Regions from separate parts of the Novosphingobium rhizosphaerae genome, predicted to be linked through region 3. Evidence: predicted binding sites of a transcription regulator. Region 3 holds the regulator's gene; each other region holds the start of a gene.
The links. Region 3 encodes LexA, which represses DNA repair genes until DNA is damaged. Its sites were predicted from a motif close to GTTCCNCNCTTGTTCT; they were not measured.
Positions count from the first base shown of each region.

Region 1 (9,732 bases), 530 kb from region 3:
CCGGCCCGGACGAAGACCGGCTGCTGTTCCACCCCGCGCTCGCTGCGTTGACGCACACCGCGCGCGCCCCGATCGCGCCCAATCTCATCTATTGCGGTGGCCCCACGATTCCGCGCCTGCTCGATCGGCTGGTGGCGGTGCGCCGCGAACTGGAAGGCCCTGCGTTGGACAAAGCTTTGGGTAGGCCGCAATGAACCGAGCCGCTCTGCCCGTGGTGCTGGCCACGCTGCTCCTGCTGCTGTTTCCGCTGTGCCTGATGGCGGGGCAGGTGTGGATCAATCCGTTCGATCCAGCCGGGGCCCCATACAGTGCCAATGCCACGGTAATCCTGGCGCAACTGCGCCTGCCGCGCGCGGTGCTGGCGGTGGTGGTGGGCGCCGGGCTGGGCGCGTCAGGCGCGGCGATGCAAGGATACTTGCGCAATCCGCTGGCCGATCCCGGCCTGTTCGGGGTGGCGCCGCTGGCTGCATTGGGTGCTGTATTGTCGTTGTTCATGGGCTTTGCGGTGCAGCCTTTCGCGCTACCGGCCATGGCCCTGGCAGGCGCGGCGGGCGGCATGGTCCTGCTCGCCCTGATCGCTTCGGGGCCGCGCACCGGCCTGGCCGGCGGGGTGGCGCTGTTCACCCTGGCGGGGATGATGCTTTCCAGCCTTGCCGGCGCGCTCACCAGCCTGGCGATCAGCCTGGCGCCCAATCCCTTTGCCCTGACCGAGATCGTGACCTGGCTGATGGGCGCGCTCACCGACCGCAGTTGGCACGATGTCGCGCTGGCCGCGCCGCTCACCGCGCTGGGCCTTGCCGTGCTGTGGCGGGCAGGGCCGTCGCTCGATGCGTTGACGCTGGGCGAACTGGCCGCGCGGTCGATGGGGCTCGATCCCGCGGCCTTGCGCTGGATGATGGTGCTGGGCGTCGGGCTGGTGGTGGGCGCCGGGGTTTCGGCCGCCGGGGTCATCGGCTTTGTCGGGCTGATGGTGCCGCACATTGTCCGCCCGTTCACCGATCGCCGCCCGTCCAGCCTGCTGCTGCCCAGCGCGCTGGCTGGTGCCCTGCTGTTGCTGGTCGCCGATGCGCTGTGTCGCTGCCTGCCGCTGGCGGGCGGGGAACTGCGCCTGGGCATCGCGCTCAGCCTGCTGGGGGCGCCGTTCTTCCTGCACCTCCTGCTGCGCCTGCGGCGTGGTCTCGCCTGAAAGGGGCGCGCATGGAACTTGTTGCCGAAGCCGTAACCGTGGTGGGCCGCCTGCGCGAAGTGCGCGCAGGCCTTGCGCCCGGGCGCCTGACGGTGATCTGCGGGCCGAACGGCGCGGGCAAGTCCACCCTGCTGTCCGCCCTGGCCGGCCTGGTAGAGCCTGACGCGGGCCGCGTGTGCCTGGGCCAGCACCGCCTGGGCGAATTGACCGGGCGCGAGCGGGCCATGGCGATCGGCTATCTGCCCCAGGCCGGCGAAGTGGCATGGAACGTGACGGTGGAAACGCTGGTGCGGCTGGGCCGCCTGCCGCACCGCACCCCGGCCAAGGTGGACGCCGCCGCCACCATGGCCGCACTCGACGCACTCGATCTCAATGCCTTGGCCGGGCGCGAGGTGGGCACGCTTTCGGGCGGGGAGCGCGCCCGCGCCCTGCTCGCCCGCGTGCTGGCCGGGCAGCCGCGCTGGGTCTTGGCGGATGAACCACTGGCCGCGCTCGACCTGGCGCACCAGCAGGCGCTGCTTGCCCATTTTCGCCGCCTGGCCGGCCAGGGCGTGGGCGTGGTGGTGGTGGTGCATGATCTAGCGCTGGCGATGAACCACGCCGATCACGTCATCGTGCTCGATCGCGGCACCGTGGCGGCCAATGGCCCGCCGCACGTGGCCCTGGCCGAAGAGGTGCTGGCCAGCGTGTGGGGGGTCAAGGCGCGCTGGGTAGGAGACGGGCGCAGCCGCGCGCTTGCGATCGGCTGACCGGCTTCCCACATTCCAGATCAATCGTCCTTGCCCACGCAGCCATCTTGCGCGGCTATTGCTGCGCTGCGACAGGCTTGCGTGAATCGAACAAATCTGGAACACCGCCCTTCATGTCGACCGCATCCACTCGTGCGCGTAGCGCATTGACCACCCTTTCCGTGCGCGGCGCGCGCGAGCACAACCTGAAGGGCATCGATGTCGATCTGCCGCGCGACAGCCTGGTGGTGATCACCGGCCTGTCGGGCTCGGGCAAGTCCAGCCTGGCGTTCGACACGATCTATGCCGAGGGGCAGCGGCGCTATGTCGAATCGCTTTCGGCTTATGCGCGCCAGTTCCTGGAAATGATGCAGAAGCCCGATGTGGAGCACATCGACGGCCTTTCGCCCGCCATTTCCATCGAGCAGAAGACCACCAGCCGCAACCCGCGCTCCACCGTGGCGACGGTCACCGAAATCTACGACTATATGCGCCTGCTCTGGGCGCGGGTGGGCATTCCCTATTCACCGGCCACCGGCCTGCCGATCAGCGCGCAGACCGTCAGCCAGATGGTCGACCGCGTGATGGCCCTGCCCGAAGGCACGCGCGCCTATCTGCTCGCCCCCGTGGTGCGCGGCCGCAAGGGTGAATACCGCAAGGAACTGGCGGAGTGGCAGAAGGCGGGCTACACCCGCGTGCGTATCGATGGCGAGATGTTTGCCATCGAAGACGCCCCGGCGCTCGACAAGAAGTACAAGCACGACATCGAAGTGGTGGTCGACCGCATCGCGGTGAAGGACGGCATCCAGACGCGCCTGGCCGACAGTTTCGAACAGGCGCTCAAGCTGGCCGATGGCCTGGTCTATATCGACCTGGCCGACACCACCGTGGCGGAACTAAATGGCGAGGCGCCGCCGGAAAAGGCCAAGAAGGGCGCCGCCAAGGGCCAGTTGAAGGGCGCGGGCCTGCCCGACAACCGCATCGTCCTGTCCGAAAAGTTCGCCTGTCCCGTCTCGGGCTTCACGCTCGACGCGCTCGAACCGCGCCTGTTCTCGTTCAACGCGCCCCAGGGGGCCTGCCCGGCCTGCGATGGCCTAGGCGAAAAGCTGCTGTTCGATCCACAACTGGTGGTGCCCAACGAGCATCTCAGCCTCAAGCAGGGCGCCATCGTGCCCTGGGCCAAGTCCAACCCGCCCAGCCCCTATTACATGCAGGTGCTCGCCAGCCTGGCCGGGCATTTCGGGTTCAGCCTGGACACGCCTTGGGACAAGCTGCCGGGCGAAGTGAAGATCGTGATCCTCCACGGCACCGCCGGCAAGGCCGTGCCGCTCACCTTCATCGACGGCAAGAAGAGCTACACCGTCTCCAAGGCGTTCGAAGGCGTGATCGGCAACCTCAACCGGCGCATGCTGCAGACCGAAAGCGCCTGGATGCGCGAGGAACTGGGCAAGTTCCAGACCGCGCAGCCCTGCGAAACCTGCAACGGCGCGCGGTTGAAGCCCGAGGCGCTGAGCGTGAAAGTGGCCGGTAGCGACATTTCCACCGCCACGCACCTGTCGGTCAGCGATGCGCTGGAATGGTTCGCCACGCTCGATGGCAAGCTCACCAGCCAGCAGAGCCAGATTGCCAAGGCCATCCTCAAGGAAATCAACGAGCGGCTTGGCTTCCTCAACAATGTCGGCCTCGATTACCTCAATCTCGATCGCACGTCCGGCACGCTCTCGGGCGGGGAATCGCAGCGCATTCGCCTGGCCAGCCAGATCGGCTCGGGTCTTTCGGGCGTGCTCTATGTGCTCGATGAACCCTCCATCGGCCTGCACCAGCGCGACAACGACCGCCTGCTCGAAACCTTGAAGCGCCTGCGTGACCTCGGCAACACGGTCATCGTGGTGGAGCACGACGAAGACGCGATCCGCACGGCCGATTATATCGTCGATCTGGGGCCGGGCGCGGGCGTGCACGGGGGCGAAATCGTGGCGCAAGGCACGCTGGACGATATCCTGTCCAGCGAAGACAGCCTGACCGGCCAATACCTGACGGGCGCGCGCCGCATCGAAGTGCCCAAGAAGCGGCGCAAGGGCAATGGCCTGTCGATCGTGGTCGAAGGCGCGCGGGCCAACAACCTCAAGAACGTGACGGCCAAGATTCCGCTCGGCACGTTCTGCTGCGTCACCGGCGTGTCCGGCTCGGGCAAGTCGAGCCTGACCATCGACACGCTCCAGGCCGGCGCGGCGCGCATGCTCAACGGCGCGCGCGTGGTGGCCGGCGCCCATGATGCGATCAAGGGCCTCGAACACTGCGACAAGGTGATCGAGATCGACCAGTCGCCCATCGGCCGCACCCCGCGCTCCAATCCGGCCACCTACACCGGCTCGTTCACCCTGATCCGTGACTGGTTTGCCGGCCTGCCCGAAGCGCAGGCGCGCGGCTACAAGCCCGGCCGGTTCAGCTTCAACGTCAAGGGCGGCCGCTGCGAAGCCTGCCAGGGCGATGGCCTGATCAAGATCGAAATGCACTTCCTCCCCGACGTTTACGTGACGTGCGAGGAGTGCGGCGGCAAGCGCTACAACCGCGAAACACTGGAAGTGAAATTCAAGGGCCATTCCATCGCCGACGTGCTCGACATGACGATCGAAGACGCGGTGGAATTCTTCAAGGCCGTGCCCCCGATCCGCGAGCGCATGGCCATGCTCCACGAAGTGGGGCTGGGCTATGTGAAAGTGGGCCAGCAGGCCACCACGCTATCGGGCGGCGAAGCCCAGCGCGTGAAACTGGCCAAGGAACTGGCCCGCCGCTCCACCGGCAAGACGCTCTATATCCTCGACGAACCCACGACCGGCCTGCACTTCGAAGACGTGCGCAAGCTCCTGGAAGTGCTCCACCGCCTGGTGGACCAGGGCAACAGCGTGGTGGTGATCGAACACAACCTGGATGTGATCAAGACCGCCGACTGGATCATCGACATGGGCCCCGAAGGCGGCGTGCGCGGCGGCGAAGTGGTCGCCGTGGGCACCCCGGAGCAGGTGGCCAAGACCAAGGCGAGCTTTACCGGGCATTACCTGGCGCCGTTGTTGAAGCGGTGAAGGCCTAAGATCCTCCCCGCTCCGCGGGGAGGGGGACCACGCGAAGCGTGGTGGAGGGGGGCGGCAGAACGCGACTTGTAGGGATGCTATACCATCTCGAGACTAAGCAGGTCCGTTGCAAGTGATGGGCAGAGATTGGGATATTGCCGTCATTGGGTTCGCATCGTAGGAAAGTGCTCTACGATGGCACTGCTACCCATTACTAAGATCAACTCCATTGGTGGCGACCTCTTAGCCTGATATCTCGGAATCCGTTTGGACATGGGGGTTTTGTGACGGAAGAAGTTCAGCAAACGCGGTATCAGCGGTATCTTGAGGAGATCAGCGAGGATATCACCGAAACAGTACAAGCTATGGGCTGCCAACCCATACTGTTCATTGGTTCAGGACTTCCGCGTCGTTATATGGGTGCCCCTAACTGGGACGAACTGCTAAATCACCTTGCTGGTGAGTGTTCGGCAATTGAAAAGGGGCTTGGATTTTACAAGCAGTCGCTTAAAACTCCGATGAAAATTGGTGAGGAGTTTGCTCGCCTATATCAAGAATGGGCTTGGGGCGTGGGGCATAATGAGTTCCCCGAGAACATGTTCGGCGAGGATGTGAACGCACAAGACTACTTGAAATTCAAAATATCTGCTCTCCTCAATTCTATAACACCGGCAGACTTTTCGCAGCTAGGCGGCGATAATTTTAAAGCAGAAATTGAAGCTCTCCGTAACATCAAGCCTCATGCGATCATAACGACCAATTATGACCGGATGATCGAGATGATTTTTCCCGACCATGAGCCTATTATCGGCCAGCAGATTCTCCGGGGGCAGCAGTTTTCGGTGGGAGAAATATTTAAAATACATGGATCAATTGAGCAGTATAATAGCATTGTATTTACTCAGACTGACTATGATAATTTTGCTAAAAAGAAAAAGTTCTTAAGTGCTAAACTGTTAACTTTCTTCAATGAGCATCCAGTGCTGTTCATCGGATATAGCGCATCCGACCCCAATATTCGGTCTATCCTATCAGATATCGACGAAGCCCTACCTGAAAAGGGCGGTATAATCCCGAATGTCTATATCCTGGAATGGAACGATGGGTTAGCGGCCGACAGTAGCCCAGCCAGAGACAAGTTGATAGCGACAGAAGAAGATCGCAGCATCCGTGTGAAGTTGATCGAAGCGTCAGATTTTGGCTGGGTATTCGATGCATTCGCGGCCAACCCAGTTCTCAATGATGTCAACCCACGAGTGCTTAGGGCATTGATTGCTCGTTCATACACCCTCGTTCGCCATGACATTCCGACAATGACGATCGAAGCGGATTTCAAGATGCTCAACCAAGCTGTTGAAGACTCAAACAGCTTTGCCAAGTTGTTTGGGATTGCAAATATCAGCGATTACAGTGCAGCATCTGCGCATCACTGCCTTAGTGCCACCGAACTGACAAATCAGCTTGGCGGAAAAGGATCGTACATAGCTGTGTCGCTGATCAGAAAGATAAAAGAAGATAAGGGCGTGGATATTAAAGAAAGCGATAACCGCTATCATAGAACAGAAAAAGTGAATAAGACTATGTTTCACAAATACTCTGCCGACATGCTAGAGATACTTAAAAAAGTCCAAGCAGGTGAGGATTACGAACTTGATTTAGAATGAGCAGTTTGCCGTCACGGAAATTTCGGGAGATGCGTTGCTGTCAACCCTGAGGCCGCGCCTCGCGTGAATTCCGGGGGCAACGTGAATTCCGGGGACAGTATACTGATCTCTTAGCGATCAGAAGGCGCGCACGGTCGCGTGGCGTGCTGCATGCATGGGCCGCTGCCCCATATTTTTCACACGAAGCCACGAAGACACGAAGAAGCTTATCCTCTTCGTGTCTTCGTGGCTTCGTGTGAAATCAATTCAATAGCTGTGCTGCGCGCAACAGCCGTTCTTGAGCGCAGCAATCTCAACGTTCCACGTGCGGCGCCGGTACTGCCGCACCACCCCTCCACCACCGCTTTGCGGTGGTCCCCCTCCCCGAATCGGGGAGGATTGGATGGTCTGCGGAGGGCCGTGGTGTTACGGGAGATGCGTTGCCATCAGCCCTGAGGCCGCGCCTCGCGCCGCACGAACCATAGCGCCATCACCGCCAGCGCCACCAGCACGCCGCACAGCAGCCACGCGGCATTGACCGCCGGAACGAGCGCTGCTTTTTCCACCAGGGGTCGCACCATCTCGGTGGTGAAATCATCGAGGGGTTGGCCGCGTTGTTCCAGGAAGGCGTCGCGGGGGATGCCGATGCGGACGGCGGTGGCCACGTCGCCGGCGCGGAGCTGGTCGGCGATGTGGGTGCCGGCGCTGGCGGCGCGGGTGAAGATCGTGGTGTCGATCAGGGCGAGGCCCACGGCGCCGCCCAGGTTGCGCATCATATTGAACAGGCCGCTGCCGTCGGCCACCAGAGTATCGGGCAGGCGGCCCAGTGCCATGCGGGTGGGCGGCAGCAGGCAGAACATGATCGCGGCGCCGCGCACGATCTGCGGCAGGATCATCGCGTGGAAGTCGGTCTGTTCGGTCTGGCCGGTGCTGAGCAGCAGGCCGATGGCGAACAGCACGAAGCCGAAGCCGGTCAGCAGGCGCGGGTCCATCCGGCGTTCGGCATAGACGGCGATGGGTGCCACCAGCAGTTGCGTGCAGCCGGTCACCAGCATGATCTCACCGATCTGCAGCGGCCCATGCTCGCGCACCAGGCCCAGGAAGAACGGCATCAGATAAGTCGAGCCGAACAGCCCGAAGCCGAGCACGAAGCTGAGCAGGCAGCCGATGGTGAAATTGCGATCGGCAAAGCAGCGCAACTCCACCAGCGGAGCGCTGGACAGCATCGTGCGCCACACGAAGCAGGCGGCGCACGCGGCCGCGCCGGCCAGCAGCCCCAGCACGCGCGGGCTGGCCCAACCCAGCGTCGGCGCGTCTTTCAGGCCAAGCTGCAATGCCACCAGCCCCGCGGCGAGCAGGATCAGCGCGAGCAGATCGACCCGGCGGCCCACCTGCCGGCCCGTCGATTGCCCGCGCAGAAAGATCAGCACGCCCAGGCTGGCGATCACGCCGGGCAGGATGTTGACGCGAAACAGCCAGTGCCAGGAATAGGACTGGGTGATCCACCCGCCCACGATCGGCCCCACGGTGGGCGCCAGCACCGCCGCAACACCGGCAATCGTGGTCGCCAGCCCCTGGCTGCGCGGCGGAAACAGCAGGAACACAGCCGCGAACACCGCCGGGATCAGGGTTCCCCCGGCAAAGCCCTGAACCACCCGCCACGCGATCAACTGGCCAAAGCCGCTGCTGGACGCGCAGCCCGCCGATGCCAGGGTGAACAGGCAGGCAGCGGCCACGAACAGCCAGCGCATGCCCAGCCGCGCGGTGAGAAAGCCGGTGAGCGGGATCGCCACGATTTCCGCGGTGAGATAAGCCGTCTGCACCCACACCATCTGATCGGGCGCGATGCCGAGGGCCGCCTGGATGGCGGGGAGCGACGTGGCGACGATCTGGATATCGAGGATGGCCATGAACATGCCCAGGCACATCAGGATGAAGCCGATCCATTCGCGATAGCTTGCGCCGTCATGTTCGCTTAGGCTCGGGGCGTCAGTGCCAACCATGCGTCCAGCCATCGATTCTCCTGTGCGAGCCCGCGCCCATCATAACGCAGGCTAAGGAACTCGCTCTCGACAAATTCGTTTCGGGGCTGGGACATTTGCTGCCGGTTCGCCGGTCTTTCAGGCGACATCCGTGATGCAACCCGTTTCGATTCTCTCGCTTTGCACCCAAACCCCGGCCAATATCCTGCCCCAGGCCGAAGCGATCGCCACCGCGCGGGAACTGATCGGCGGGCACTTTGCCGATTTCGAGCGATTGGCCGCCGTCTATACCAACGCCGGCGTCCACACCCGCCAACTGGCCATGCCGGTGCAATGGTATCGCAGCGAGCGCAGCTTTGCCGAACGGAGCGAAGTCTATCTCTCCGTCGCGCTCGATCTGTGGGTGGCGGCGGCCGAGCAGGCGCTGGCGCAAGCCGATCTGCGCGCCGAGCAGGTGGATACGATCGTCACCGTGTCTTCCACCGGCATTGCCACGCCCAGCCTGGAAGCGCGGGCCATGGCGCGGCTGCCGTTCCGCAACGACGTGGCGCGTGTGCCGGTGTTCGGCCTGGGCTGCGCCGGTGGCACCTCCGGCCTTGGCCTGGCGAGCAAGCTGGCACGGGCCACGCCGGGTTCGCATGTGCTGTTCGTGACGGTCGAGCTGTGCAGCCTGGCCTTGCGCACCAACCGCGCCGACAAGGCCGATATCGTCTCCACCGCGCTGTTTGGCGATGGCGCAGCGGCCTGCGTGCTGCGCAGCGGCGAGGGCGGTTTCGTGCAGATCACGGCGAGCGCGGAAAAGACCTGGCGCGACACGCTCGACATCATGGGCTGGCAGGCGGAGCCGACCGGGCTCGGCGTCGTGCTCAACCGCGCCATTCCCGCCTTCGCCCGGCAGGAAATGCGCCAGGCGATGCAGGAAATGCTGGCGCCGCAAGGGCTGAAGATCGAAGACGTGGATCGGTTCATCTGCCATCCCGGCGGGGCCAAGGTGGTCGATGCGCTGGAACAGGCCCTGGCGCTCAACCAGGGGGCGCTGGTCAAGGAGCGAGAGGTCTTGCGTGATCATGGCAATATGTCTGCGCCCACGGTGCTGTTCGTGCTGGACCGCTATCGCCGGGA
Region 1 is NZ_CP137861.1:2,089,173-2,098,904, forward strand. It holds gene R9J51_RS09585 (ABC transporter substrate-binding protein) at 1-194, shown strand, start outside; gene R9J51_RS09590 (FecCD family ABC transporter permease) at 191-1,186, shown strand; gene R9J51_RS09595 (ABC transporter ATP-binding protein) at 1,198-1,935, shown strand; gene uvrA (excinuclease ABC subunit UvrA) at 2,049-4,997, shown strand; gene R9J51_RS09605 (SIR2 family protein) at 5,270-6,649, shown strand; gene R9J51_RS09610 (DHA2 family efflux MFS transporter permease subunit) at 7,075-8,631, opposite strand; gene R9J51_RS09615 (3-oxoacyl-[acyl-carrier-protein] synthase III C-terminal domain-containing protein) at 8,765-9,732, shown strand, end outside.
Region 1: uvrA (excinuclease ABC subunit UvrA) is a predicted target of LexA. The motif match lies at 2,023-2,038, and genes of this name have one in related genera.

Region 2 (9,732 bases), 440 kb from region 3:
CGCAGCCAGGAAGAAATTGGCGGCCAGCTGCACCGCCAGAAATTCCTGCTTGGCATAGCCGAGCTTGGTGGTGGCAAATGAAAGCGCGAAAGTGGTGGCGAGATAGAAGATGGCAAAGCAGGCGACGACGCCCGCGATGCCGGCCAAGACCGCACCGGGATGATCGGCCATCAGGCGGCCGACCGGGACCTTGGGCGGAGGCGCGGCTTCCACCGCTTCACGGAAAGCGGCGGTTTCCCCGATCTTGAGCCGCACCCACAGGCCCAGGCCGACCAGCAGCGCGCTGGCCAGGAACGGCACGCGCCAGCCCCAGCTGGCAAAGGCGGCTTCGGGCAAAGTCAGTCCGAGGATCAGGAACAGCCCGTTGGCAAACAGGAAGCCGAGCGGCGCGCCCAATTGCGGCGCCGCGCCAAAGCGCGCTTCCCAGCCCTTGGGCGCATTTTCAACCGCCAGCAGCGAAGCCCCGCCCCATTCGCCGCCCAAGCCAAAGCCCTGGCCGAAACGCAGCAGGCACAAGAGCGCGGGCGCCACCGGCCCCGCCATGGCATAAGTCGGCAGGAACGCGATCAGCATGGTCGATCCGCCCATCAGCATCAGGCTGGCCACCAGGGTAGACTTGCGCCCCACGCGATCACCGAAATGGCCGAACGCGATGGCCCCCACGGGCCGCGCCACGAAGGCCAGGCCAAATGTCATGAACGAAAGCAGCACTTGCGCCTCGGGCGCCTGGGCCGGAAAGAACAGCGGCCCGATCACCAGGGCCGCTGCCGTGGCATAGATATAGAAGTCATAGAATTCGACCGCCGTACCAACCAGGCTGGCAGCAAGAATCCGGCCGTGCTGGCGGATGGGATGGACGGCGTGGAGCGGGGTGGGCGCGGTCATAACGCACGCGACGTTCCCGCCGGCCGGTGCGTTGTCAAGCGAACAATGATCTTGTGCACCGCACGCAAAAGGGGCGCCGGTTTCCCGGCACCCCTTCCCCGTTGGCCCGTCCCATTGTCAGGGCAACAGTGTTGCGACCCTTCAGGGCTTGTCGGTTACACGCCGCCGCGGTTGCGGCAGTTGTCCGTGACGGTGCGCGAACACACCGGATACTTCTTGGCGGGCATCGCGCTGGTATCGCTGTTCGCAGCGTACTGGCTGTTGCTGCCGGCCGTCGCGTTGCTGCCGCTGTCCGTGGCAGCATCAGCCGCCGGGGCGGGCGAGGGCGCGGTGTTGGCCGCCATGCCGCCCGAAGTGCTGCCCTGGGCGTCAGCACCGGCGGCGGGCGCCGGCGGCGTGCTTCCGGCAGCCGATGCCGTGGCACGGCCCTGGACCTGCGCCACGATCGACGGCCAGATCTGGGCGCGCTGGTCGGGCGTCATCGCGTAGACCTGGCCACGCTGGGTATCGTTCAGCGCCCACCAGCCCTTCTGCTGGTCAGCATTGAGCGACCAGAAGTATTCCTGCTGCGCCGAGGGCCAGGCATCATACTTGGCCTTCAGATCGGCCGGCCAGGTATCATACTGACCCTTCTGCTCGGTGGTCATCGAAAACGGCCCGGCAGGCGCTGCGGCAGCGGCCGCATCCGCAGTCGCGGGCGGGGTGGTAGCGGCCGACTGGGCGTGCAGTGCAGCCGGGATCGAAGTAACGGCAAGCGCAAAAGCGCTGATAGACATGATCTTTCGCATGGGGATCTTCTCCTGTTCCCAAGATCAGAATTTGTCCAAGTTACGCCCCATCCCTTCATTTCGTTTCCGCCCAATCGGCAAGGCGTGATCTTGCGTCGATCAGCCGATCGACTTGCCCTTGGCATACGACAAACCGTGTTTTTGTTGATGTATGACAGATGAATAACCGGCAATCACCGCGTCCGATGGCAAATGGCTCGGGGCAAATCCGCCTTGCGCGCGCGCATCCAGTTCCCTACTTGTTCCACGGTGACGAGCTTTGCCCCCCCTTCCCATGCCGCTGGAACAGAACCCGACTGGCTTTCCGGCCTGAACCCGCCGCAGCGCGAGGCCGTGCTGACCACCGACGGGCCAGTGCTGATGCTGGCCGGCGCCGGCACGGGCAAGACCGCCGCGCTGACCGCGCGTCTTGCCAACCTGTTGCGCCAGCGCCTGGCCTATCCTTCGCAGATCCTGTGTGTCACTTTCACCAACAAGGCGGCGCGCGAAATGCGCGAGCGCGTGGGGCATCTGATCGGCCCGGCGGTGGAAGGCATGCCGTGGCTGGGCACGTTCCATTCGATCGCGGCCAAGATGCTGCGCCGCCATGCCGAACTGGTGGGGCTCACCAGTTCCTTCACCATCATCGATACCGATGACCAGTTGCGCCTGCTCAAGCAGCTGATCCAGGCCGAAGGCGTGGATGACAAGCGCTGGCCGGCCAAGCAGCTGGCCGGGCTGATCGACCGCTGGAAGAATCGCGGGCTTGCCCCGGCCGACCTGGATGCCGGGGAAAACGAAGCCTATGCCAATGGGCGCGGCGCGCATTTCTATGGCCTCTATCAGGACCGGCTGCGCACCATCAACGCCTGCGATTTCGGCGACCTGACGCTGCACATGCTGACTATCTTTCGCCAGCATCGCGATGTGCTGCAAACCTGGCAGGACCGCTTCCGCTATATCATGGTGGACGAATACCAGGACACCAACGCGGTGCAGTACCTGTGGCTGCGGCTCCTGGCGCAAGTGCGCAAGAACATCTGCGTGGTGGGGGACGACGATCAGTCGATCTATTCCTGGCGGGGCGCGGAAGTGGCCAATATCCTGCGCTTCGAAAAGGATTTTCCCGGCGCCAAGGTGATCCGGCTGGAGCAGAACTATCGCTCCACCCCGCATATCCTGGGCGCGGCATCGGGCCTGATTGCCGAGAACGCGCAGCGGCTGGGCAAGCAATTGTGGACCGAGCAGGACGGCGGCGACAAGCTGCGCGTGATCGGCGTGTGGGACGCGCCCGAGGAAGCGCGCCGCGTGGGCGAGGAGATCGAGCGGCTGGAGCGCGAGGGCTGTCCGTTGGATCGCGTGGCGATCCTGGTGCGCGCGCAGTTCCAGACGCGCGAATTCGAAGACCGCTTCATTCAGATCGGCCTCGCCTATCGCATCGTCGGCGGCTTCCGGTTTTACGAACGCGCCGAAGTGCGCGATGCGCTCGCCTATCTCCGGCTGGTGGGCCAACCTTCGGACGACCTGGCGTTCGAGCGGATCTTTAACACGCCCAAGCGCGGCCTGGGCGACAAGACGCTGGAGAAGCTGTTCCGCTTTGCCCGAGCGCAACAGGTGCCGCTGCTGCGTGCGGCCTATGACATTGCCGATACCGACGAATTGCCCGCGCGCGCGCGCAACACGCTGCTGGCGCTGGTGCGCGATTTCCTGCGCTGGCGCGACCAGGTGGCGACGCTCTCGCCCGCCGAACTGGCGCGCACGATCCTGGACGAAAGCGGCTATACCGGCGCGCTCCAGGCGGAAAAGAGCGCCGAGGCCAATGGCAGGCTGGAAAACCTTTCGGAACTCGTCCGCGCGATGGAAGAGTATGAAACGCTCGGCGATTTCCTGGAGCATGTGAGCCTTGTCATGGACAACGAGGCGGCGGCCAACGAGGAGAAGGTCACGATCATGACCATCCACGCGGCCAAGGGCCTGGAATTCGACCAGGTGTTCCTGCCCGGCTGGGAGGAAGGGGTGTTTCCTTCGCAGCGCGCTTTGGACGAAGGGGGCCTCGCCAGCCTGGAGGAAGAGCGGCGCCTCGCCTATGTGGCGATCACGCGGGCGCGGCGGCGCTGCACCATCCTGCACGCGGCCAACCGCCGCATCTATGGCCAGTGGACCAGCGCCATCCCCTCGCGCTTTATCGAGGAATTGCCCGAAGACCATATCGAGCAGGAAACCACGCTGTCGGGCGGGGCATCGATGTGGCGGGCCAACTGGAGCGAGGCGAGCGATCCCTTTGCCGACGTGGCGCGCAACCACCCGGTCAAGGCCAGCACGCGCGGGCCGGGCTGGCAGCGCGCGGCCAATCAGATGTTCGATCCCAAGCCGCGCAAGATTGCCGAATCGACGCGCAGCGCTGCCAGTTTCGCCAGCAAGCCGCGCAGCGATGTGGCCGTGGGGGCGCGCGTGTTTCACGACAAGTTCGGTTATGGCACGGTTCAGGGCCAGGAAGGCAACAAGTTGGAAATCCTGTTCGACAGCGCCGGGGAAAAGCGCGTGCTCGACAGTTTCGTGAAACCGGCCTGAGCCAGGCCGCAAGGGGACAAGCGATGCGGGGATGGCAGCGGGGGGCGGCCAGAACATGGGTTGGCGCAGCGGCCCTGGTCGGGGCAAGCGGGCTGGCGGCAACCGTTGCCTGGGCCTGCGCGGATTCCTCATGTTCGCCGGTCTGGCGGCTCGATGCACCCGATTACGCCTGCGAAGGCCGCGCGATGCTCAGCCCCGGCAACGACACGCGGATCAACCTGCTGCTGTTGATGCGCAGCCTGGCACCCGTGAGCGACGCGGGCGCGAGCTATGCCAAGCCGGACTGGGACGATGGCCAGTTGGGCCATGTGTTCTTCAGCTGGAAGGGCCTGCGTGAAACGCTGTGGCCGCAAGCGCCCGAGCCGGAAACGGCCGCCTCTGAACCGGCCAGCGAGTGCGCAGCACCCAAGGCCGCACAGGATGCCTTTGCCGCTGCCTTGCTGGCCGACAAGGCCGTTGCTGAGAGTGATCGCACACTGCTGATGACCCTGCGCACCAAGGCGGGCTGCGCGGATGCCGACATGGCGATCAAGACCACCAGTGCCGCCGGGCGCGGCTATCTGGATTACCTGCTGGGCGCCGATGCCTTTTACAAGGGTGAGTATCCCACTGCGCTGGTCGGCTTTGCGAGTGCATCGCGCAGCGCCTCTCCGTGGTTACAGGAAACCGGAAACTACATGGTCATCCGCGTGGCCCTGCGCCAAGCGGTAGCCAAAGCCATTGACCAGTACGGCGATTTTGCCGGCTTGGACAAAATCGACAAGACCGCAGCCCAAGCGGCGGGCGAAGCGATCGACCGCTACTTGAAGGCCTATCCGCAAGGTCGCTATGCTGCTTCGGCGCAAGGCCTCAAGCGGCGCGTCCTGTGGCTGACCGGGCAGGACGCCGCGCTGGCGCAAAGCTATGAGGCCATGCTGCGCGCCACGCCAGGCAACAGCGCGGCCGCTGCCGATCTGGCCGAGGAAATCGACAATGCGCTGCTCCAGCGCGCGGATGGGGTGCAGGCCGTGGTCGGCGGTGACAAGACGCCGCTGCTCATGGCCGTTGCCGATCTCAAGGCGATGCGCCTGCTCGATCCGGCCAAGCCCATGCCGCTCGACGCGCAAACGCTGGCGGCGCAGGCGCCAGCCTTTGCGGGGCACGACGATCTCTATGGGCTGCTCGATGCCACGCGCGCCTATTACGCCGGCGAAGCACCGCGCAGCATCCTCACCCGACTGCCCGATGCGGCGCGCAGCGCCAGCTACACGCCGCTGGCGTTCAGCCGCCAGGTCTTGCGCGGCATGGCGCTGGCCAAGGCGCACGATGCCAACGAGGCCGGGTTCTGGCAGGAACTGATGGGCGGCGCCAAGGGGCTGTGGCAGGGGCCACTGGCGCAACTGGGCCTGGCGCTGCGCTGGCAGCGCGACGGGCGGATCGACCAGGCCCTGGCCAGCGCCTCCCCGATCAAGGATACCACGCTGCGCCAGCTGATGCTGCAGACCATGGCCGCGCCGGCCACGCTGCGCGCCAATGCCGCCGATGCCACACGCCCTGACGAGGAACGCAACGTGGCGCGATTCACCTTGCTGTATAAAGGCCTGACACGCGGCGCCTATGCAGATTTCACCCGCGACCTGGCGCTGGTGCCGGCCGATCCCAAGGCCGACCTGACGGCGTGGTATGGCGCCGGCCTGGCGACGCCGCCCGCGCAGCGCTTTACGCGAGGGCAATGGTCCGACGTGCTGCCCTGCCCGCCGCTGGAGCAGACCGCCGCCACGCTGGCACGCGATCCGGCCAACCAGACCGCGCGGCTGTGCCTGGGCGAATTCTATCGGCTCAACGGGTTCGATGGCTTCGCGCTCTACACCCCATTTGAAAAGGTGGAGCAACTGGGCCGGGGCAAGGACCAGTTTCGTGGGCCCATGCTTTCGCGCGACGCGATCTATGCCGCGATCATTGCCGACAAGAGCGCGGCAGCCGATCTGCGCGCCTATGCGCTCTATCGCGCGGTGATGTGCTATGCGCCGTCAGGTGCCAATGGCTGCGCCGGGCCGACGCCCGATTACGCCGCTTACCAGGCGCAGCAGGTGCCCAAGGCGCAGCGCAAGGCCTGGTATGACGAGTTGAAGGCCCGCTATCCCACCAGCCGCTGGGCCAAGAGCCTGCGGTATTACTGGTGAAGCGGCGCGCCCTTGCGCTGGCCGCGCTCGCCCTGATGGCGGGTTGCCAGCGCCAGCAACCCAAGCCGGTGGAAACGCCGGCAACCAAGCCGGACGAGCCGAAGGTCGACGCCCACGGCTTCGACGCGTTCTATGTGTGGCCCGGCGTGCGCCCGGCCGCCGATCTGCACGCCCACACGCTCTACCTGCTCGATGGCGAAGTGCGCCGCCGGCCCGGCCCGGCGCGCTTCACCCGGTTGCGCGCAGGGCTGCCGCGCCTGCCCGATGCCGATCTGTGGCTGGTGGTGCGGATCGACCGGCTGGACCTGAACCCGCGCACCTGGGCGATGATCGTGGCCGACATGGAACGCTGGCAGGCCGCCGGCAACCACCTGGCCGGCCTGCAAATCGATTTCGACGCGGCGACGCAAGGCCTCGATCGCTATGCCGCGTTCCTGGCCGATGCCCGCGCGCATCTGCCCCGCCCCTGGCGCCTTTCCATCACCGGGCTGATGGACTGGAGCGCCAATGGCGATCCGGCCGCGCTGGCCCGGCTCAAGCCGGTGATCGACGAAGTGGTGGTGCAGACCTATCAGGGGCGCAGCACGATACCGGGGTATGACGCCTATTTCCGCAAGATGGCGCATTTCCCCCTGCCGTTCCGCGTGGCCCTGGCCGAAGGCGGCGATTGGACACCGCCCCCTGCCCTGGCCCACGAACCGCAGTTCAAGGGCTATGTCGTGTTCCTGATGCCCAAGCAGTTGAAGCGCTGAATCCAATTCACATTCGCCGATCGGCGAATGTGAAGTTCGGCGCCGGCCCATCCGAAACTGCGTCATGGACGCAGTTTCGGATCAAACGCTCAGGCCTCCATCGCGTTGCGACCCAGGCGCACGGTGGCGCGATGGCCCACGCTGGCGGCCGGGCTGCGCTCGCGGATGGTATCGACCATGATCCACTCGTTGGTCACCGCCTGCGCCGTCACGGTCAGCGCCATGTAACCGCGCCGCGCCGTATCGCACCAGGCGAGTTCGGGATTGGCGCCGACCAGGCCACGCGCCACCGTATCGGGCGCGGTGCGCACGTCGTGCTCGTATCCGGGCGAGGTGACCGAGTGCCCGGCAAATTCCACGGCGGCGGCATGGCCATCCTGGCGCAGGTTATAGGCCCAGGCGTTGTGGCTATCGCCGGAAATGACCACGGTGTTGCCACCCAGCGCCTGCGCGCTGCGCAGGAACCGCGCGCGCGCCGCCGGATAGCCACCCCAGCTGTCATAGTTGAACGGCAGGCCCAGCTTGGCCTGCGCCATCCCGCTCTTGAGATAGGCGGCAACCGGCGCCACTTCGTTGGCCAGCCAATCCTGCGCGCTGGCGGGCATGACGGTTTGCCCCATGATCGTGCCAAAGCCCACGATCTGCCACGGGCGCCCGCTCTTGACCGAGGCTTGCATGGCGCCGGCCAGCCAGGCTTCCTGCTCGCTGCCCATCATCGTGGCCGCCGGATCCTGCCAGGCGCCATCGCGAAATGCCTTGAGCGCGGCGATGGGATCGGCCGCCTTGAACAGCGGGGCCACATCGGGCTGCTGGGTGCGGCCGAGCAGCCGCGTTTCGGTGCGGAACAGCGTGGCCAACCCGCCGATGTCATAGGCCTTCCACGGCGCCTCGCTGACCGGCATCCATTCACGATAGACCTGCATCGCGGCATCCTTGCGCACGCCCCAATCGCCTTCGGTGGCCGGATCGTGGTGCTGCGCGCCGCCAGACCAACTGTCGTTGGCGCTTTCATGGTCGTCCCACTGTGCGATCATCGGAAAACGGCGATGCAATTCCTGCAGATCGGGATCGGCGCGATAGCTGGCAAAGCGCAGGCGGTAATCGGCCACGTGCACGGTGTTGGCATCGGGCAGGATGGCACGACCCGCGACCGCATCAGCCCCTTCGGGATAGTGACCCGGCGCATATTCATAGAAATAGTCGCCCAGGTGAATGGTGCAGTCGAACGCATCATTCTGAGCCGCATGGGCATAGGCATTGAACCAGCCGAACGGCAGGTTGGAGCACGAGAACACCGCAGCGCGCCAGGGCTGCTGGCCATCGGCGGGCAGCGTGCGCGTGCGGCCCACGGGCGAGCGGGTGCCATCGGGCGCGATGAAGCGATAGAAATAACGCCGTGCCGGAGCGAGGCCGGTCGCGACGATCTTGACCGTATGATCACGCCACGGCCCGGTCTGCATCGTGCCACCGGCGAAGGCGCGGGCAAAATCTTCGGTCTCGGAAAGTTCGACGCGCAGATCGGCGACGCCGCCATCGGTGGGCACATAGCGCGTCCAGAGCAGCACTTCGTGGGCGCCGGGTTCGCCGCTGGCCACCGCATGGGTGAACCCGCGCGCGCCGATCAGCGCAGCGGCCCGTGCCCAATCCGGCGCCAGCAGGGCGCCGGCACCCAGCATGGCGGTCTTGATGATATCACGACGGTGAAATTGCATGGTCGTTGTCCTGTATGGCCAAGGTGCGGCGTGATCAGAAGCGGGCGCTGGCTTCGATCCCGTACATGCGCGGTTCGCCCGCGATATAGGTGGGATCGCCAAAGCTGCCGCCGGTGTTGCCGGCATCGAGCAGGTAGTGGCGGTTGAACAGGTTGCGCACATAGCCACCCACGGCATAGCGCCCCTGTGGCCCGAGTTCGAAGCCGGCACGCAAGTTGGTGAGCGAATAGGCCCCCTGCGAAATCGCCGCCTTGTTGGGCATTTCGAAGAACACGCTGGAGCGCGTGTTCCAGTTGGGCGCAAAATAGAACAGGCGATCCTGGCCCAGCGGCACGCGCAGGTTCACCGCCAGGGCCGCACTGAAATCGGGCTGGAGACGGAAATGGTTGCCGGCATAGGCGCTGAGCGCATTGCTGCCATCGATGCGGCCGTGCAGCCAAGCCGCCATGCCGTTGACCGACAGGATCGGGCTGATCTGCCAGTTCCCTTCGAATTCCACGCCAGGGTTGTGCGCGCTGCCCGCCGATTGCGTGGTGGTGACGCCATTGGTGGTCACGGTCACCTGGAAGCCGCTGTAAACCTGATAGAACGCCGACAGTGCACCGCTGAACGGCCCGATCCGGCCCTTGATGCCGGCTTCATAGTTCCACAGCTTTTCCGCCGGGATCGGCAGGACATTGGCCGTGGTCGCCGTCTTGGCCGTAACCTGCAGCACCGGCGAATAGCGCCCTTCGCTGATCGTGGCGTAGAGGTTCACATCCGGGCTGAGACGATAGAGCACGTTCACGCGCGGCAGCACGGCGTGATAGTTGCGATCCGCCATCAACAGGCCGCCATTGGTGCTGACCACGCCGAGCAGGCTGGTGTTGACGCCATAGGCAGC
Region 2 is NZ_CP137861.1:2,183,105-2,192,836, reverse strand. It holds gene R9J51_RS10095 (MFS transporter) at 1-885, opposite strand, end outside; gene R9J51_RS10090 (hypothetical protein) at 1,041-1,661, opposite strand; gene R9J51_RS10085 (ATP-dependent helicase) at 1,923-4,223, shown strand; gene R9J51_RS10080 (hypothetical protein) at 4,247-6,385, shown strand; gene R9J51_RS10075 (DUF3142 domain-containing protein) at 6,382-7,137, shown strand; gene R9J51_RS10070 (alkaline phosphatase D family protein) at 7,227-8,849, opposite strand; gene R9J51_RS10065 (TonB-dependent receptor) at 8,884-9,732, opposite strand, start outside.
Region 2: R9J51_RS10085 (ATP-dependent helicase) is a predicted target of LexA. The motif match lies at 1,904-1,919, and genes of this name have one in related genera.

Region 3 (9,732 bases):
AAAGTAGCCTGATTGTCGCTCACGCTAGGCTCTCCTGTACAAAGAAACAGTGTGTTCTGTGTGCTGCCCTCGTCAGGCAGCGTGGTCACGCAAACGGGCCAGGCTCTCCTCCTTGCCGAGGAGAACCAGGACATCGAAAATTCCAGGTGAGGTCGCTTGTCCCGTCAGGCTTGCGCGCAAAGGCTGGGCGATTTTGCCCAATCCCACTCCCAGCTCCTCGGCCATTTGCTTGAGATTGGCCTCCAGCGCCGGCGCTGTCCAGTCGTTTGCGCCCTCAAGCCGCGTCACGACTTTGGCAAGGATTGCCCGCGCATCCGCGGTCAGCAACCCTTGCGCCTTTTCATCGAGCGCCAGCGGGCGTTGGGCAAACAGGAACACCGCACCCTTGGCCAGTTCGTTGAGATCGGCGCTGCGCACCTTGAGCACCGGCATGGCCTCGACCAGCTTGGCGCGGTCGTGCGCGGGCACGAGCGATTCCAGGCGCGGCGCAACCAGGTCGGCCAGGCGCGCATCGTCGGCTTCGCGCAGATAGTGCCCGTTGAGGTTGAGCAGCTTCTTGAGGTCGAACCGCGAGGCGCCCTTGTTGACATTGGCGATGTCGAACCATTCCACCGCCTGGTCGCGGCTGATGATTTCCTCGTCGCCATGGCCCCAACCCAGGCGCAGCAGATAGTTGAACACCGCTTCGGGCAGCAGGCCCATCTCGTCGCGATAGGCGTCCACGCCCAGTGCGCCGTGGCGCTTGGACAGCTTGGCCCCATCGGCGCCATGGATCAGCGGGATATGGCCATAGACGGGGTCGGGCCAGCCACCCTCGATCGCGTCCATCGCGCGGATCACCACGAGCTGGCGGAACGCATTGTTGATGTGATCGTCGCCCCGGATCACGTGGGTCACGCCCATGTCATGATCGTCGACCACCACGGCAAGCATATAGGTGGGCGTGCCATCGCCACGCAGAATGACGAAATCGTCGATTTCCACGTTCTGCACGGTGATCGTGCCCTGAACGGCATCCTCGATCACGGTTTCGCCCTCGCGCGGCGCCTTGACGCGGATGACATAGGGCTTGTCCGCCGGCCAGGTGGCCGGATCGGCATCGCGCCATTCGCTTTCGAGGCGGAAGGGGCGGCGCTCTTCCTGCGCCTTGGCGCGGCGGGCGGCGAGTTCTTCCTGCGTCAGATAGCAGCGATAGGCGTGCCCTGCGTCCAGCAACTGGTTGGCGACCTGCGCATGGCGATCGGAGCGGGCGAACTGGAACACCGGATCGGCATCGCCGCCCAGGCCAAGCCAGTTGAGACCGTCGAAGATCGCGTCGATTGCCGCGTCCGTGGAACGCGCGCGATCGGTATCCTCGATGCGCAGCAGATAAGTGCCGCCGTGATGGCGGGCATAAAGCCAGTTGAACAGAGCGGTGCGGGCACCACCGATATGCAGGAAGCCCGTGGGCGATGGAGCAAAGCGGGTGACAACGCGTGCTGCCGGGCTGGCGCTGGCCGTGCCCGATCCTGCAGAAACGGTGTCAGTCTGGCTTGCCATCGAGGGCGCATTCCTTCCTATTCGGCGCATGGCCGGTTCTCTCGCGACACCGCTTGTTCGTCCTGCGCCGCAAGGCGAAGGCGCTGGTGCCGGCCCGGTTGAAACCGGTCTTGATATGGGACCGAACGGGCTCGGGCGCCATTGGGCCAAAGCGGCGCGTTTGTCCAGCATGCTCGCGCATGCGAATGCGTGGATCGATCAACGCGGGACTGAGCGCGGTCCCTGGCTAAGTGTAGCGTTTGCCGCGGGAATCTGCGCTTGGGTGGTGCTCCCGGGGGTATACCACTGGGTTGCTTTTCTGGCTGGAATCGGTGGAATTTTGCTGCTGGTGCTGCCTCGCGATCGAGACGGCCGACTCGCCCATTTGCGACTGGCCGTGCTTTCGCTGGGGCTGATGGCGGCGGCCGGCTGCGCCACGATCTGGGTCAAGTCTGCCTTTTTGGGCACGCCGCCGATTCCCCGGCCCATGCTCGCCGTGCTGGAAGGCACCGTGGTCGATCGCCAGGTTCAGGCCGCGCAAGGCCGCATGCGGTTGACGCTGGCCACCCAGATCCTGTTGCCGTCGGGCATGGTGAGGGCCGGGCAGGTGCGGATCAACGTCCCGCTGCCGCCGGGCGATTCGGCCGGCAGCGACACCAGGCTGGGCGATGGCGCGCGGGTGCGCCTGCGTGCGCGCCTGATGCCGCCCGCTCCGCCGATGGTGCCCGGTGGCTTCGATTTTGCCCGCAGCGCATGGTTTTCGGGATTGATGGCGACGGGCAGCAGTGTGGGCCCGCTCACGCTGATCGCGCCCGCCCCGCCGGGCACGCGGCTCGATGCCGTGCGCCAACGCCTGGCCGATCATATCCGTGCGCAACTGGGCGGATCGCCCGGCGCGATCGCCGCTGCCTTTGCCAGTGGCGATCGCGGCAGCATTGCGCCGAGCGACGAAGACGCGATGCGCGACGCGGGCCTGACGCACCTGTTGTCGATCAGCGGCTTGCACGTCAGCGCCGTGGTGGGCGCGGTCTATTTCATCACCGCGCGGTTGCTGGCGCTGGTGCCGTTCCTTGCCCTGCGCCTGCGCGTGCCGCTGGCCGCCGCGGCAATGGGGGCGCTGGCCGGCATTGGCTATACCCTGCTGACCGGCGCAGAAGTGCCCACGATCCGCTCGTGCCTGGGGGCGCTGCTGGTGCTGCTGGCCTTGGCGCTGGGGCGCGATCCGCTCTCGCTGCGCATGCTGGCGGTGGCGGCGTTCATCGTCATGCTGTTCTGGCCCGAAGCCGTGGTGGGACCCAGTTTCCAGATGAGCTTCGGCTCGGTCATCGCGATTATCGCGTTCGACAGTTCGGCCCCGGCGCGGCGGTTCCTGGCCCACCCGCACGAAGGCTGGCCGATGCGGCTGGCGCGGCACCTGGCGCTGGTGCTGGCCACCGGCCTGGTGATCGAACTGGCGCTGATGCCGATGGCGCTGTTTCATTTCCACCGCGCCGGCATCTATGGCGCGGCGGCCAACGTGGTGGCGATCCCGCTGACCACGTTCGTCACGATGCCGCTGATCGCACTGGCGCTGTTTCTCGATCTGGCCGGCTGGGGCGCGCCGGCCTGGTGGGCGGTGGGCAAATCGCTCGATGGCCTGCTGTGGCTGGCCCATGTCACCGCCGCGCAGCCGGGCGCGGTGACGCTGATGCCGGGCATGCCGGGATGGGTGTTCGGCCTGCTGGTGGCGGGCCTCCTGTGGCTGGCGCTGTGGACCGGCAAAGTGCGGCTGTGGGGTTTCGTGCCCATATGTCTCGGCGCCATGCTGACAGCGTTGCAGCCCACGCCCGATGTGCTGGTGACCGGCGATGGGCACCATGTCGGCCTTGCGGGCGAAGGGCCCGACCTGCTGATGCTGCGCGACACGCGCAGCGACTATACCCCGTCCACGCTGCTGGAAAACGCCGGGCTGGAGGGTGAGGCGCGCAGTCTCGACACCTGGCGCGGCGCGCGGTGCAACGAGGATTTCTGCCGCGCCGTGCTGGTGCGACAGGGCCAGGCTTATACCGTGCTGATGAGCCGGGGCCGCGACCGCGTTGACCTACGCGAACTGGCCCGCGCTTGCTCCCACGCCGATATCGTCATCGCCGATCGCACCCTGCCGGTCACGTGCCACCCGCGCTGGCTCAAGGCCGATCGCCGCCTGTTGCGCCAAACCGGCGGGCTGGCGATCTACCTCGCCAGAGGCAAAGTGGTGACTGTTGCCCAAGGCGAAGGCCAGCACGGCTGGTTTCCGGCGCCGGAGCCGTGGGCGAGGCGCCCTGCCTTGGCGGGGACGCAGCCCTGCTGCCAGACGAAGGTGGCTGGGCGGTGATGCCGGCGTTGGCAGCGCTGGACGGCTGCGTGGATGATCTGATGCAAAGCTGGGGCTGTAAGCGACGATGGCGGAAGCCCCGCCAGCCTCGGGGTTAGTGTATTGATCCTGGCGATTTTCCCGGCGGTCCGTTGCAGGCCGGGGAGCAAGCCCAACTGCGCTTTCGGCTCGGCGTGGACGCTGATGGAAGCCCGAGCGCTTGGCGAACAACAGGATCCACCGTGGATTCCGATAGCAAGTTTGCCCAATCCAGTTGCGCCGCCCTGATGCGGCGCGCCCGCTTCCGGCCGTTATGCGATGCAGCCGGCCAGTCGACAAAGGGCTGGTTTTTCGGCCAAGTGCATTACGTTTTCCCGCGAAGGTGAAATTCTGCGGTCTAGCGGGCGGAGGAAACAGCCAGCTTCAGGCCGAAGCCCACGAAGACCCCGCCCGTCAGACGATCGAGCATGGTAACAAGGCGAGGTTTCTGCAGGGCCGTGCCCAGTCGCGCGGTGGCTGCGATCAGCGCCGCGAACCAGACCAGTCCCAGCACGACATGGACGCAGGCCAGCCCGAACGAATAGGCCGCCACGTTTGTGCCAGGCGGCACGAACTGGGGCAGGAAGGTGACGTAGAACACACCCACCTTGGGATTGAGCAGGTTGGTGAGGAAGCCGCGCCAGAACGCGTTCGTCGCCGTGTTGGCGCGGGTTGAACCGGCGCCGCTATCCAAGGAGCCGCGCGGTTTCCACAAGAGCTTGATGCCCAGCCACAGAAGGTAGGCCGCGCCCGCCAGTTTCACCACGGTATAGGCGATCTTTGAGGCGCCCAGCACAGCGCCGAGGCCGAGCGCGGCCGCCGCGCCCCAGGCCAGGCAGCCAAGTGCGATCCCCAGGGCAGCGCGCGCGGCGGCAGGCTTGCCTTCCACCGCTGCCGCGCGAAGCACCAGTGCCGTGTCTACACCCGGCGTGATCGTCAGGATGGCAACAGCTGCGAGAAACGCGAGCAGCAAGGTGATTTGGGCCATGTGCGCTTCTACCATGCTGGCCGATCGCGAGCCAGTTCTTGCCGTGCCGGTTGTCCCGGCGCCGGCGGCGTGGGGCGGGCGGCCGGCTCGTCCCACGCCAGCGGTGCTCAAGCCGTTAGGGCTGGCCGATCATAATTGTTGGCATAGGCGTTCTCGACGCCGGGCAGGATTTCGACGATCGAGAAATACCGGTCCCAAAACGGGGTTTCGCGCAGGCTTTCGACCAGCAACTCGTAGCTGTGGTGATCGACTGCTTCCCACATCCACACGTCGGTGACGCGCGTGGCGTAGAATTCCACGTCGAAAAAGCGCAGCGACACCCTGTCGGCATATCTTTCGAGGATCGGGCTGACATGCTCGCCCAGCAGGGCGAAGCGGCGATCGATGGAGAAGCCGAGCCATTCGGGCGAGGTCTTCACCAGCATGAAGACGGTGAGCGCGGGGGTAAATTGCTTGGTCATGGTGCATCCTTGCATCGTGCAGTGAGGCCCCTAGAATGCGAGCAGATCATCACATTTGGCTACTCGCATTCCCGCCATGCCCGAACCGTCTCCCCCTCCGCGCCAGGTCCCCCGGAAACTGCCGAGACAGGCGCGGGCGGTGGAAACCGTGGCGGCCATCGTCGAGGCGGCGGCTCGCATTCTGGAGCAGGGGGGAATCGCCGCGCTGACCACCAACGCGGTTGCGGCGCGGGCGGGCGTCAGCGTGGGTTCGCTCTATCAATATTTCCCCGGAAAGGAGGCGCTGGTTGGCGCGCTGATCGTGCGCGAGACATCGATCCTGATTGCCGAGTGCGAAGAGGCGCTGGCGCGCGTTTCAGGCCAGGAGGCACTGGTCCGGATGATCGGCGCGGCCGTGGCCCATCAATTGCGACGGCCCAAGCTGGCGCGCCTGCTCGATGTGGAAGAGGCACGAATGCCGCATGACCCGGAAACGCAGCGCGTATCGCGCCATCTCCATGGGATTTTGCGCACTGTTCTGATGCAAACCGACCTTGGCACGCAGAGCGATCTGGACGAAGCGGCGCACGATGTGATGGCCATCGTCAAAGGGATGATCGATGCCGCCGGCGAGCGGCAGGAACAGGACCAGGCCGCGCTCGCCGGGCGGGTGTGGCGGGCGGTCCATGGCTATCTTGCCACTGCCGCCCCGCCTGTTGCGGTCATCCCCATGGCGGATGCATGATCATCCGCCGCGGCGGGCATCAATGATCAATGATAGCGGCGTAGCAGCCCGGCGAGTTTGCCTTGCACTTCCACTTCGTCGGGCGCGTAGAACTGCGGGTTATAGGCCGCGTTGGCAGGATCGAGCCGGATCTGGCCCTTTTCGTGGTGGAGGTATTTCAGCGTGGCTTCCTCACCACGCACCAGGGCGACGACGATTTCACCGTCGCGGGCGGTGTTGGTGCGGCGCACCAGGGCATAGTCGCCATCGAGAATGCCCGCCTCGATCATGGAATCGCCGGACACTTCAAGCGCGTAGTGCTCGCCAGAGCCGAGCAGGGCGGCGGGCACGGGCAGCATGGCCGAGCCTTCCAGCGCTTCGATCGGGGCGCCGGCGGCGATGCGGCCGTGCAGCGGGATTTCGATCACGTCGTTCGCCGCCACCGGAGTGGGGCGGGCCGCCGCAGGAGCGGGGCGTGGCGTGGCATTGCGCGGGGCAGCCTTGGTGGCCAGGCTTTCCGGCTCACGGATCACTTCAAGCGCGCGGGCGCGGTTGGGCAGGCGACGAATGAAGCCGCGCTCTTCCAGCGCGGAGATCAGGCGGTGCACGCCAGACTTGGACTTGAGATCGAGCGCTTCCTTCATTTCTTCAAACGAAGGGGAAATGCCGGAATCATCAAGGCGCGTCTGGATGAACGAGAGCAGTTCGTGCTGCTTGCGCGTGAGCATCCGCAAGTCTCCTTTGGCGAACGAATGCGGAACGAATAAGCAACCAAACCGAACCCGTCAAGCAAATCCGCCAAAATCGAGCAGATAGATCGGCACAAGGCTCCCTTCCGGTTGCATCGGTACGCCGGGTTCGCGCCGCACCAGGCAATTGGCCCGCGCGATGGGGGAAATGGCGCCAGAATCCTGCAGCGGATCGAGCGTCACGCCGTGGCCATCCCATGTGCCACGCAGGAATTCGGTGCGGCTGCCGCCAGCGGGCAACGCCTGGGCCAGCGCGGCATGGAGCGGCGCGGGCAGGGGTTGCGCTGCGCCCAGGGCCGCGCGCAGCAGCGGCAGCAGGAACAGATGCGCCGTGACATAGGCCGAGGCCGGATTGCCTGGCAGGCCGAGGATCACCTGCGGGCTGGCGAGCGAGGTTGCGGCGCGATGGCCCACCAGCAGCGGCTTGCCCGGCTTGATTGCCACGCGCCAGAAATCGATGCGCGCGCCCACCGCTTCCAGCGCCGGACGGACGAGATCGTGATCGCCCACCGAAGCGCCGCCGCTGGTCACCACCACATCGGCGTCGCGCACGCCATCGATGGCGGCGGCCAGGGCATCGAGCCGATCGGGCACGGGGCCGATGCGCCGCACGTCCACCGGCAGGGCCGCGGCCATGGCGGCCAGCATCGGCCCGTTGCTGGCCGGGATCTGGTGCGGCAGCAGGGGGCGGCCGGGGGCGGCGAGTTCATCGCCGCTGTCGATCACCGCCAGGCGCAGGCGGCGGCGCACCGGCACATGGCCGTGCCCGGCGCCGATCGCCAGGGCAATCTGCGCGGCGCCAAGCCGCGTGCCGGTGGGCAACAGCGGATCGTGCGTGGCAAAATCCATCCCGGCCGGGCGGATGTGCCGCGACGGCGGGCTGGGCGGGGTGCCGGTGAGCATGAGCGCATCGCCCTGGCGCGCGGCGTCTTCCTGCAAGAGCACGCAATCCGCGCCGGCCGGCATGGCCGCACCCGTGCTGATCCGCACCGCCTCGCCATGCCCGACATTGCCGGCAAACGGATGGCCCGCCGCGCTTTCGCCCAATACCGTCCACGGCCCGGGCAAATCCGCGCCACGCAGGGCATAGCCATCCATGGCGGAAAGCGCAGTGGCCGGTTGGGTGCGCGCGGCCAAGAGCGGGGCGGCAAGGTAATGCCCCAGCGCTTCGGCCGTGGCGCGATGTTCTACCGAAAGATGTGGCGCCATGGCGACCAGGCGGGCCTGCGCGTCTTCCAGTTGGAGCGGAGGCTGGCGGCCGTTGCTAACCGGGCTGGTCATGGCGCAGACCAATCGCCCGACTTGCCGCCGCGCTTGGCCACCAGGCGGACCGCGTCGATCACCATGCCCTTGTCCACCGCCTTGGCCATGTCGTAGATTGTCAACAAGGCCACGCAAGCGGCTGTCATCGCTTCCATTTCCACGCCGGTCTTGGCGGTGAGAGAGGCTGTTGCGGTGCATTCCACACCCTGTTCGACGAACGCGAATTCCACCGCCACGGCATCGAGCGACAGGGGGTGGCACAGCGGGATCAGTTCGCCGGTTTTCTTGGCCGCCATGATCCCGGCGATGCGCGCGGTGGCCAGCACATCGCCCTTGGGCACGGTGCCATCGCGGATCGCGGCAAGGGCGGTGTCTGACATGCGGATCATGCCGCGCGCCACGGCCACGCGCTGCGTGGGCTGCTTGGCGCCGACATCGACCATGCGTGCATGGCCCTGGGCATCGAGATGGGTAAGCTGCGTCATGCCCTGCTCATGCCATGTGCGGGAAAACGCGCAAGTCCTGTTGCTCGGCCAGTGGCTGTGGCGGAGCCAACCCGGCGCGCAGATAGTCCAATGCGATGCCGGCCAGGTTCTGCGCGCGGCCGACATGGCGCACCCGCACGCGGGAAAATGAAACGAGGCCGTTCCGATAGGCTGCCAGGTAATCGGCCGAGGCGGGATGGGCGGCGGTGCGACCCCGGATCTGATCGATCACGAAGGCGGAATCGCTGCAGAGGATCACATCGGTTTCGCCCAGGCGGCGGGCCAGGTCCAGCGCGCCAAGCAGGGCCAGCCATTCGGCGCGATTGCTGTCCCCCTTGCCGCAATCGGGCGCAAACCAGGTTTGGCCGTGGGCGACGACGGCCATTTCCATGCGGCCGGGGTTGGGCCGGCAGCCGCCATCGAACCACAGCTTGCGCGCCAAGGCGCCCTCAGCCCTGGAGCAGGGCCTGGGTTGCGGCCGTCACGTCGGGCTGGCGCATCAGGCTTTCGCCCACCAGGAACGTGCGTGCCCCGCAGGCGGAGAGGCGCACCAGATCGGCGTGGTGGTTGATCCCGCTTTCGGCCACCAGCAGGGTACCCTCGGGCGCGCGCGGGGCAAGCCGCTCGGTGTTGGCGATGTCGGTCACGAAGCGCTTGAGATCGCGGTTGTTCACCCCGATCAGCCGCGAATGGAGCTGCGCGGCGCGATCCATTTCGGCTTCGTCATGCACTTCGACCAGCACGTCCATGCCGTGCTCGCGCGCGGCCGCCTCGATCTCTGCCATCTGCGCATCGCTGAGCGCGGCGACGATGATCAGGATCGCGTCGGCGCCGATCGCGCGGGCTTCGGCCACCTGCCAGGGATCGACCATGAAATCCTTGCGCAGGACCGGCAGCGCGCAGGCGGCACGCGCGGCCACGAGGAAATCTTCATGTCCTTGGAAATAGGGCGCGTCGGTGAGCACCGAAAGGCAGGCGGCGCCGCCTGCCTCATAGGCACGGGCATGCTCGGCGGGCTGGAAATCGGAGCGGATCAGGCCCTTGGAGGGGCTGGCTTTCTTGATTTCGGCAATCAGGGCAAAACCGCTGGCGGCGCGGGTGCGCAGCGCGGCTTCGAATCCGCGTGGCGCGGTTTGCGTGGCGGCGCGCGCGGCCAGGTCTGCCAGCGACGTGGCGGCCTTGCGCCGGGCCACT
Region 3 is NZ_CP137861.1:2,618,924-2,628,655, forward strand. It holds gene R9J51_RS11965 (citrate synthase) at 1-23, opposite strand, end outside; gene gltX (glutamate--tRNA ligase) at 73-1,539, opposite strand; gene R9J51_RS11975 (ComEC/Rec2 family competence protein) at 1,655-3,871, shown strand; gene R9J51_RS11980 (LysE family translocator) at 4,248-4,877, opposite strand; gene R9J51_RS11985 (darcynin family protein) at 4,985-5,338, opposite strand; gene R9J51_RS11990 (TetR/AcrR family transcriptional regulator) at 5,478-6,062, shown strand; gene lexA (transcriptional repressor LexA) at 6,089-6,769, opposite strand; gene R9J51_RS12000 (molybdopterin molybdotransferase MoeA) at 6,827-8,071, opposite strand; gene moaC (cyclic pyranopterin monophosphate synthase MoaC) at 8,068-8,538, opposite strand; gene R9J51_RS12010 (reverse transcriptase-like protein) at 8,546-8,980, opposite strand; gene trpC (indole-3-glycerol phosphate synthase TrpC) at 8,988-9,732, opposite strand, start outside.